Regions from separate parts of the Actinomadura sp. WAC 06369 genome, predicted to be linked through region 2. Evidence: riboswitches for the same ligand, from Rfam matches in the RefSeq annotation. Region 2 holds a riboswitch; each other region holds the start of a gene.

Region 1 (3,348 bases), on a different contig from region 2:
CCATCGCGCGGGTCGCCCTCGCCCGCCCGTCCGGCGACGCGTCCCCGCCGCCGCTCTCCGCGTTCACCGACTCCGGCGTCGTCCAGCGCGTCCAGGCGCTGCTCCGCTCCGCCCCCGCCAAGAACACCGTCACCGGCCCCGTCGTCCTCACCGGCGCGGGCCTGTGCACGGGCGTCCTGGCGTCGACCGCCTGGCAGCTCGACCACGCCCTCGGCCTGGCCATCCTCTGACCCCCGAAGGAAGGCGACGCCGCATGGGACCGCGGCGCGGCGGCGCCGGCGAGGCCCGCAAGACCGACCACCGCTCCGCCCTCGACCTGCTGGACGGAAGCGCCCTGCGGTAGGCGCGCCGGTGAACGACATCTCGCCCGCCCCCGCACCCGGCATCGACCGGCGGCGGCGCCGTCCGGGAGCACCTGCGGATCACCGCCGACGCGGTGTTCCTCAACGCCGGATCGCGACGCCGAAGTGCAGGCCCTCATCCGCGCGCGGATGGACGAGTTCGCCCGGGTCGGCGGCGGCGTGATGATCGACCGCGACGCGCAGGACCCTTCGACCTGGCACGCGCTGGGCGGCGTCCCCATGGGCGGCGCGGGCGTCGCCCTTTTCCACGGAAAGGCGCATAAAGGAACGCGAACGACCCCTAGGTTTTTCGTATGACGTCTCCCTACGAAGGCCTGTTCGAGCACGCCGAGCGGTACCTCGGCCCCGTGACGCACGCCGAGCCGCCGGACGTCCTCGGCTTCAACCGCGGGTTCGCGATCGGCTACCACCGGCACCCCGAGTTCGAGATGGTGTCGGCCGCGACCACCGGGGTCCGCTTCCAGGACCTGGAGTTCGAACTGCCCGAGGAGATCGTCTGCTCGGCGCGTCCGGGACAGGAGTCGGAGGCGGGCTACCTGGCGCACGTCGCCGCCTCGAACGCGGTGAAGAGCGGCCGGGGGCACGGCTACGGAGGCGGGTACCGCAACGCGGAGCCGCTGATCCCCGACACCCGGATCTCCGCCTTCGCCCACTTCCTGCACCCGCTCCTGCCGAAGGAGTTCGCCTACTTCCGCAACGCCGCCGGTGAGGCCGCGCTCCGGTTCGTGACGGTGGTGCCGATGACCGACGCCGAGTTCCTGTTCGTCCGCGACGAGGAGGAGGGCTTCTCCGGCCTGATGGAGGTGTGGCGGCTGAACGGCACCGACATCCTCGACCTCTACCGGAAGTCGGCCGTCTGAGGCGTCACGGGTACACGACGCGGTACCAGTGCGCGGACTCGTCCTTGAGGGGTTCCAGCCGGACGCGCGTGCCACCGGGGCTGTCGAACAGGCGCACGCCGTCCCCGAGGAGGACGGGGGCGATGAAGACGAGCACCTCGTCGAGGATTCCGGCCTCGACGCACTGCCGGGCGACGTTCGCGCCGAGGACGTTGACGTAGCGGTCGCCGGCGGCGGCGCGGGCCTCGGCGACGGCGGTGCGCAGGTCGCCGGCGAAGACGACCCCCGGGACGGGCTCCGCCGGGGGCCGGTGCGTCAGGACGACCATCGGCCCGTCGTACCGCCCGCCGAACGCCCCCTCCTTGTCGGTGCCCTCGTTCGGGTCGCCGCCGCCGTAGGTGCCGTTCCCGGCGAGGATGGCGCCGATCCGGTCGACGAGCCCCTCGGCCGCCGGGTCGGGGGCGGCCAGGTGCTCGGTCAGCCAGGACATGTCCCCGCCCGGTGCCGCGATGAAGCCGTCGAGCGACATCGTCGCCGAGTACAGGAGCTTTGCCACGGTTCTTCCTTTCGTGATGGTCGAAGGGGTCGACCGGGCGGGGGCCCGGAACTCATCGGCCGGCCCCCGGAACGGGCCGCGCGGGTCGCGTCATTCATCTTGTGTGCCGCAGAGGCGTGGGATGCCCGCTGTGCCACAATGGCCCGCGTAGGCGACGGCGGAACGAGGAAGTCCGGTGCGAATCCGGCGCGGTCCCGCCACTGTGATCGGCGAGCGGACCCCGAACACGCCACCGCCCCTCCCGGGGCGGGAAGGCCGGGGCGAGCGACGACCCGAGAGCCAGGAGACTCACGCGGTCGCCTCCTCACGGTAACTGGGGCGGATCTCCCCAGAGAGGAGAGGCTGGCATGGCCGTTGGAATCCCGGTGGTCCGGGACCGCGGCGGACGGCGGGCGCGCTCGGCGCTCGGGTCCGCCCTCGCACTCGTGCTCCTGCTGTCGGGCTGCGGCGCGTCCGGCCGCGCCGCGGACGGACGGGACGGCGCCGCGCCGCCCGGCTTCCCGGTGACGGTCGAGAACTGCGGCGTCACGACCACCTACGAGCGGCCCCCGCGCCGCGCGGTGTCGCTGAACCAGCACGCGACCGAGGTGATGCTCGCGCTCGGCCTCGAACGGTCGATGGTCGGGACCGCGTTCCCGGACGACGCCGTCCTGCCGGAGTTCGAGCGGGCCTACGGCGGGATCGAGGTGCTGGCCGACGAGTACCCGTCGTTCGAGGTGCTGCTGGCCGCCGAACCCGACTTCGTGTACGGCGGCTGGGCCAGCGCGTTCGCCGAGCAGGACGGGCGGAGCCGCGCGGCCCTCCGCGAGGCCGGCATCGACACGCACCTCAACATCGAGGAGTGCCCCGGCGGCCCGGTGACGATGGCGACGGTCGAGGAGGAGGTCCGCACCGTCGCGAAGATCTTCGGGGTGTCCGCGCGCGCCGAGGAGCGGATCGCGTCCATGCGCGCCGTCCTGGAGCGGACCGCCGCCGCCCTCGCGGGCGCCGACCCGCTGACGGTCGCCGTGTACGACAGCGGCGACCGGACCGTGTTCACCTCGGGCGGCGCCGGGATCGGCAGCGAGATCATCCGGCTCGCGGGCGGCACCAACCTGTTCGCCGACCTCGACGACGCGTACGGGGACGTCTCGTTCGAGCAGTTCGCCGAACGCGCGCCCGAGGTCGTCCTCATCTACGACTACGGCGACCGGCCCGTCGAGGACAAGAAGAAGTTCCTGCTGGAGCACCCGGCGCTGCGGGACGTGCCCGCGATCCGCGACGAGCGGTTCGCGGTGCTGCCGCTGTCGTCGACGGTCACCGGCGTGCGGGCGGCGGGCGCGGTGGAGGCGCTCGCCCGCCAGCTGCACCCGGACCGCTTCGCGTGACCGCGACCGCAGGACGGGTCGCGCTCCCCCGCGTGCGCGCCCCGTACCCGCTCGTCCTGGTCCTGCTCGGGGCGCTGCTGCTCGGGACCGCGACGGCCGCGATCGCCGTCGGGTCCGTCGGCATCCCGCCCGACCAGGTGTGGGGCATCCTGCTGCACCGGCTGCACCTCGCACCGGCCGCGGACTGGACGCCCGCCCGCGAGACGATCGTGCTCGACGTGCGG
Region 2 (3,348 bases):
CCTCGCTGCCCGGCCGCTGGATCCACGACCAGCCCTCGCCCATCTTGTGCCATGCGACCGGACCGCCCTCGCCCGTCTCCCCGTGCAGCCGCCCAAGCGCGCGCAGCGCGTTCTCCTCCCCGATGCGCCACTTGGCGGACTTGACGAACTGGAACACCCCGATGGGCCACCCCTGGTTCCACGCCCGCAACGCCAGCCCGAACGCCGCCGTCGATTTCCCCTTGCCCGGCCCCGTATGCACCATCACCAGCGGCCGGTTGCGCCGCTGCCGCGTCGTGAGCCCGTCCTCCGGCACGTACTCCGGCTTCCCCTGCGGCATCCTCGATCCCTTCCACGTCGTCAGAACTCCGCGCGCCCGCCCCGGCAGGGGTCAGGCGGCACGGCGGGAGGCCCGGACCACGCCCGCGAGCGAGTCGGCGGCCAGGTCGTCCAGCCGGACGACCTCGGCGGCGAGCCGCGCGCCGAGCGCCCCGGCCAGCCCCAGCCGCACCGGGCCGGACTCGCAGTCGACGACCACCGCCGCGACACCCGCCAGCCGCGCCGCCGCGGCCGCCGGATCGGGACCGTGCGTCGCGCGCCCGTCGGTCACCACGACCAGGAGCGGACGGCGCGCCGGGTCCCGGAGCCGCTCCACCCGCAGGACGTCCGCCGCGCGCAGCAGCCCGGCCGACAGCGGCGTCCGGCCGCCCGTGGGCAGCCGTTCCAGGCGGCGCGCCCCCGCCTCCACCGACGAGGTCGGCGGCAGCGCCACCTCGGCCGCCGAGCCCCGGAACGTGATCAGCCCGACCTTGTCGCGGCGCTGGTAGGCGTCCAACAGCAGGCTCAGGACCGCGCCCTTCACCGCGCGCATCCGGGCGCGCGCGGCCATCGACCCGCTCGCGTCCACCACGAACAGGACGAGGTTGCCTTCGCGCCCGTCCCGGACGGCCTCGCGCAAATCCCCCGACCGGACGATCAGGCCCGTGCCGCTCCGCCCGCGCGCGCTCTGGTGCGGGGCGGCAGCGCGGAGCGTCGCGGTCAAGTGCAGCCCGCGCGCGCCCGGACGCGCACCCGACACCCGTCCGTACGGGCTGCGCGCCTTGGAACGCCGCCCCGGCGCGCCCGCACCGACACCGGGAACGGTGAACAGGCGCGGTTTGTAGGCGGCGTCCGCCGGCGCGGGTTCGCTCTCGCCGCTCCCCTCCCCACCGGACGGCTCAGGCGGCGCGGAGCCGTTCGCGTCGTCTCCCCGCACGTCCGGCCGCACCCCGCCACCGGACCCGTCGTCGTCCGGACCGCCGGGGCCGTCGTCGTCCGGTCCGTCGGGACCGTCGGAGCCATCCCGGCCATCCGGACCATCCGGGCGGTCGGGCCCCTCGGGGACCTCGGGAGGGTCGGCATCGGCGTGCTCGTCGAGGACCGCGTCCAGCTTGTCGGCGTCCAGGCCGGGCGCGTCGAACGGGTCGCGGCGGCGGCGGTGCGGCAGCGCGAGCCGCGCGGCGGTCCGCACGTCGTCGGCGGTGACCGCCGGACGGCCGTGCCAGGCGGCGAGCGCGATCGCGGCCCGCGCGGTCACCAGGTCGGCGCGCAGCCCGTCGACCTCGAAGGACGCGCAGACGGCGGTGATCCGGCGGAGCGCCGCGTCGGTCAGCTCGACCCGCGGCAGCCGCTCCCGCGCGGCCGCGATCCGGGCCGCGAGAGCGGCCTCGGCCGCCGCCCACCCGGCCGCGAACCCGGCCGGATCGTCCTCGAACCGGAGCCGCCGCCGGACGACCTCGGCCCGTTCGGCCGGGTCGCGGGTGGCGGCCACCTCGACGGTGAGGCCGAACCGGTCCAGCAGTTGCGGCCGCAGCTCCCCCTCCTCGGGGTTCATCGTGCCGACCAGCAGGAAGCGCGCGGCGTGCCGCACCGACACGCCCTCCCGCTCGACGTGCGACTCGCCCATCGCGGCGGCGTCCAGCAGCAGGTCGACCAGATGGTCGTGCAGCAGGTTGACCTCGTCGACGTACAGCACGCCGCGGTGCGCGGCGGCGAGCAGGCCCGGCTCGAACGCCGTGACGCCCTCGGTCAGCGCCCGCTCGATGTCGAGGGACCCGGTGAGGCGGTCCTCGGACGCGCCCACCGGCAGCTCCACCAGCCGGGCGGCCCGCTCACCGGCCCCCGCGCCGTGGGGGCCGTCCGGGCAGCCCGGGTCGGGGGCGTCCGGGTCGCAGGAGAAGCGGCACCCGGGGACGGTCCGCACCGGCGGGAGCAGGGCGGCCAGCGCCCGGACGACCGTCGACTTGGCGGTGCCCTTCTCCCCCCGCACGAGGACGCCGCCGACACCGGGCGACACGGCGTTGATCAGGAGCGCGAGCTTGAGGTCGTCCATCCCGACGACGGCGGAGAACGGGTAGCCGGGGGCCGGCGCGGCAGGGGGCATCGCGGATTCGTCCTTCCTCGGGTGTCCACGCCCGATGGCGGTACTGTCCGACGGCCGGAGTCTCCTGGCTCCCGGATCACCGCTCCCCCTCGGCCTTCCGGCATGCGCCGTGGCCCTGTCGAGAGGGAACTCCCCTGGTCACAGTTGCGGGACAGCCCCGGATTCGCACCGGGTTCCTCCGCGTCCGTCGCCCGCAAGGATCGCACACCGGTGCGCCGCGCGGGGAACGGCCCCGCTCAGGACGGCGACGCCTGCGGGATCGCGAACCACACCGCCTTGCCCCGCACCGACGGCCCGAGCCGGGACCGGGTGCGGCGCGCCCCCCACCGGCCGCCCGACAGCTCGCGCACGATCCCGAGACCGCGGCCGCAGTCGCCGGACGTCCACGAGTAGCCCGGCAGCGCGGCGTCCGCGAGCGCGTCGAACACCGCGCAGCGCACCTCGCCCGCGCCCTCCCCGCCCGTCCCGTCGTCGCCGAAGTACAGCCACAGCTCGTGCGGGCCGTGGTCGCCGGCGTGCTGGTGGGCGTTGGTGGCGAGCTCGCTGACCATCAGCTGCGCGTCGCCGATCACGTCGCGGGGGACGCCGAGCGCGGCGAGCGCGTCGCGCAGCACGCGGCGCGCGTGCCCGGCGCAGCCGGGGCCGCCGGGCAGCGCCCACACCCAGCCGGGACGGGTGCCGGCGGGGGCGCCGGGCTCGTCGGCCATCGCGTCCGCCATGCTCTGCGCGGCGTGCGCGGGATCCGGCGGGGGCGCGGATCGCGGCGCCGCGCCCGGGGCCGGTCCGGGCGCGAGACGGGTTTCGGCCTTCACGGGCACGTCCGCGTGGGCGGTCCGGACGTCCGTAACGTGGGCTGACGAGGTCTTCACGGGTCCTCCCGCAACTACGTCCCGGGGTGCGCGGCGGGCTCGCTCGTCACTTTCGGTCCCCGAGCAGTCACGGATCCC
Region 3 (3,348 bases), on a different contig from region 2:
CGGGTCTCCGCGTACGCCGGGAGCGGGCCGTGCGCCTCGGCGAGGTCGGCGGACGCCGCGTACGCGGCCAGCGCGATCTCCTCGGCGATCCGGGTGGACAGCGCGAGCGCCTCCGGGGAGTCGAACGGGAGGCGCAGCGTGAAGAAGACGTCGGCGAGGCCCATCACCCCGAGCCCGATCGGACGCCACGTCCGGTTCGCCGTCGCGGCCTCGGGCGTCGGGTAGAAGCCGCGGTCGATGGTGCGGTCGAGGAACCGGACGGCGGTGCGGACGGTCGCGCGGAGCCGCTCCCAGTCGACGCCCGCGGCGGTGACGTGCGCGGCGAGGTTCACCGACCCGAGGTTGCAGACGGCCGCCTCGCGGTCGCCCGTCACTTCCAGGATCTCGGTGCACAGGTTGGACAGGTGGACGGTCCGGCCCGGCTCGGCGGTCTGGTTGCAGGCGCGGTTCGCGGCGTCCTTGAACGTCATCCACCCGTTGCCGGTCTGCGCGAGCGTCCGCATCATCCGCCCGTACAGGCGGCGGGCCGGGACCTGCCGGACGTACCCGCCCGCGGCCTCGGCGGCCCGGTACGCGGCGTCGAACTCCTCGCCCCACAGGTCCGTGAGGTGCGGGACCTCCTTCGGGTCGAACAGCGACCACACCCCGTCGGCCTCGACGCGGCGCATGAACTCGTCCGGGACCCAGTTCGCGAGGTTCAGGTTGTGGGTGCGGCGCGCGTCCTCGCCGGTGTTGTCGCGCAGCTCCAGGAACTCCTCGACGTCCGCGTGCCACGGCTCCAGGTAGACGCAGGCCGCGCCCTTGCGGCGGCCGCCCTGGTTGACGGCGGCGACCGACGCGTCGAGCGTGCGCAGCCACGGGACGATCCCGTTCGAGTGGCCGTTCGTCCCCCGGATCAGCGAGCCCCGCGACCGGACCCGCGTCCACGAGATCCCGATGCCGCCCGCGTACTTGCTGAGCGCCGCGACCTGCCCGTACCGCTCGTAGATCGACTCCAGCTCGTCCCGGGGCGAGTCGAGCAGGAAGCAGGACGAGAGCTGGGGGCGGCGCGCGGCGGAGTTGAACAGCGTCGGGGAGCTGGGCAGGTACGCCAGGGCGCTGAGCAGCCCGTACAGCTCGGCGGCCTCGGCGACCGTGTCGGCGAGGCCGCACGCGACGCGGAGGAAGAAGTGCTGCGGGCGCTCCAGGACGAGCCGGGTGCTCGGGTGGCGCAGCAGGTACCGGTCGTAGACGGTGCGCAGGCCGAAGTACTCGAACCGGTCGTCGGCCGCGTCGTCGACGAGCGCGTCCAGCTCGGCGGCGTGCTCGGCGACGAACGCGGCGGGCTCGTCGCCGAGCAGCCCGGCGGCGTGCGCGGCGGAGACGGACCGGGAGAAGGTCTGCGCTCCCCCGGCCGCGGCCTCCTCGGCGATCTTCGCGGCGAGCAGCCGCGCGGCGGCCTTCCCGTAGCCGGGGTCGGCCGCGACGAGCGCGGCGGCCTCGCCGATCGCGAGGTCCCGCAGGGCGGCGGCGTCCAGCCCGTCCGCCGACCGGACGGCCGCGAGGACGCGCCCGGGGTCGGCCCCCGGCACCCCGGCGCAGGCCCGCTCGACCTCGGCGGCGATGCCCGCCGCCGGGCGCGCGAGTTGCTGTGTCACGTGCTCTCTCCCCTCGTGAGACGGCCTCACGAGGGCACGCGAACGGGCACGGCGGCACGCCGCGGGCCCGTCCGGCGGCCTGCCCGCGAGGCCCGGACGAAACGCGCGCTGGCAGGTCTTCGGACTCGCGGGCACCGCGCCTCCCGGAGGAGGGCGCGACCTACTGGCCGTCGCTTCCCGGACCGCGGCGCGGTCCAGTGCTTCGTGACGGCGGTCGTTCCAGCTCACCGCTGCGGGGCAGTCCCGGATTCGCACCGGGTTCCCTCTTGCGACGCCCCCGCCGCGGACGGCGGGGGCGAACCAGCACGGGACTCGAACCCTACATCTAGTTTGACCTTGATGTGCAACCCCAAGATGTTGGGCGTGTCGGTGAGGGCGGGGGTGGGTTCACGATCGCCGGAAGGAGTGAGACGATGGGTCCCGTCATGCTCCCGCGCCCACCGCACCCGCTGTTCCGCGCCGCCCGCGCGGTCGTCTTCGCGACCGTGTGCGTGACGCTGGCGACGGCCGGGCACGCGCTCGCCGCGCGGGAAGCGGTACCCGGCTGGGCGGTCGTGACCGGGTTCGGCGCCGTCCTCGCCGTCACGCTGCTGCTGGCCGGGCACGAGCGGTCGCTCCCGACGATCACGGGCGGGCTCCTCGGCGGCCAGTTCGCACTGCACGCGCTGTTCACGAAGGCGACCGTCGCGGCGACGGCGGGCGCCGCCGCCGGGCACGCCGGACACACCGGGCACGCCGTGCCGACCGCGGCGGACCCCGCCTGGCCCGTCCTCTCCGGCGGCTGCGGCATGACGCTCGCGCACGCGGCGGCCGCGCTGCTGGCCGCCTGCTGGCTGTGGCGCGGGGAACGCGCCGCGTGGACGCTGGCCCGGCGGATCGCCGCGGCCGCCGACCGTCCGATCCGGCTGCTCCTCGCGCTGCTCACCGCCCGGCCGCCCGCGCCCGCCCCGCGCGTCCCCGCCGCCGCGCCGCCGGTCGTCCCGGCCGTCGGCCGCGCGCTCCGGCACCAGGTCGTCCGGCGGGGACCGCCCGTCCGTTCGAGGGCGCTCGCCCCCCGCTGAGGCGGGACGGGGCGGGCGCCGGACGCACCGGACGCCGACCGGCGATCCGGTCCCGACGCTTCTCCTCGAACGGAGTCCCGACATGTCCCTCATCCCGCACGCCCGGCGCACGGCGGTCGTCGCCGTCCTGGGCGCCGCCGGACTCGTGGGCCTGGCCACGGCCGCGTCCGCGCACGTCACCGTGAACCCCGACGCGGCCGAGCAGGGCTCGTGGGCGAAGGTGTCCTTCCGCGTCCCGAACGAGCGCGACGACGCCGCCACCACGAAGCTCCAGATCGACCTGCCGGCCGAGCACCCGCTCCGGTCGGTGTCCGTCCGCCCCGTCCCCGGCTGGGACGTGGAGACGGAGAAGACGAAGCTGCCGCAGCCGGTGAAGACCGAGAGCGGCACGATCACCGAGGCGGTCACCCGCATCACCTGGACGGGCGGGAAGATCGAACCCGGACAGTTCCAGGAGTTCGACGTGTCGTTCGGCCCGCTGCCGACCGGCACCGACCAGATGATGTTCAAGGCCGCGCAGACCTACGAGGGCGGCGAGGTCGTCGACTGGGACCAGCCGACGCCCGAGAACGGCGCCGAGCCCGAGCACCCGGCGCCCGTCCTGGCGCTGACGCCCGCCGCGTCCGGTTCCGGACACGGCGCGGACGCCG

What was found. Region 2 has a riboswitch for cobalamin ahead of DMH08_RS05395 (putative cobaltochelatase). Riboswitches for the same ligand answer to the same signal wherever they lie in the genome.
Region 1: linked by a shared signal. The riboswitch ahead of DMH08_RS13755 (ABC transporter substrate-binding protein) and the one ahead of DMH08_RS05395 (putative cobaltochelatase) in region 2 are both predicted to bind cobalamin.
Region 3: linked by a shared signal. The riboswitch ahead of DMH08_RS19750 (ribonucleoside-diphosphate reductase subunit alpha) and the one ahead of DMH08_RS05395 (putative cobaltochelatase) in region 2 are both predicted to bind cobalamin.

Annotation. Positions count from the first base shown of each region.
Region 1 covers NZ_QHJN01000040.1:35,487-38,834, forward strand. The annotation lists gene DMH08_RS13735 (M48 family metalloprotease) at 1-230, shown strand, start outside; gene DMH08_RS40095 (hypothetical protein) at 444-623, opposite strand; gene DMH08_RS13745 (suppressor of fused domain protein) at 656-1,222, shown strand; gene DMH08_RS13750 (dihydrofolate reductase family protein) at 1,227-1,757, opposite strand; cobalamin riboswitch at 1,886-2,067, shown strand; gene DMH08_RS13755 (ABC transporter substrate-binding protein) at 2,105-3,124, shown strand; gene DMH08_RS13760 (FecCD family ABC transporter permease) at 3,121-3,348, shown strand, end outside.
Region 2 covers NZ_QHJN01000012.1:30,028-33,375, reverse strand. The annotation lists gene cobO (cob(I)yrinic acid a,c-diamide adenosyltransferase) at 1-319, opposite strand, end outside; gene DMH08_RS05395 (putative cobaltochelatase) at 371-2,401, opposite strand; cobalamin riboswitch at 2,459-2,580, opposite strand; gene DMH08_RS05390 (ATP-binding protein) at 2,638-3,213, opposite strand.
Region 3 covers NZ_QHJN01000069.1:1,534-4,881, reverse strand. The annotation lists gene DMH08_RS19750 (ribonucleoside-diphosphate reductase subunit alpha) at 1-1,637, opposite strand, end outside; cobalamin riboswitch at 1,731-1,957, opposite strand; gene DMH08_RS19745 (MFS transporter) at 2,051-2,698, shown strand; gene DMH08_RS19740 (YcnI family copper-binding membrane protein) at 2,781-3,348, shown strand, end outside.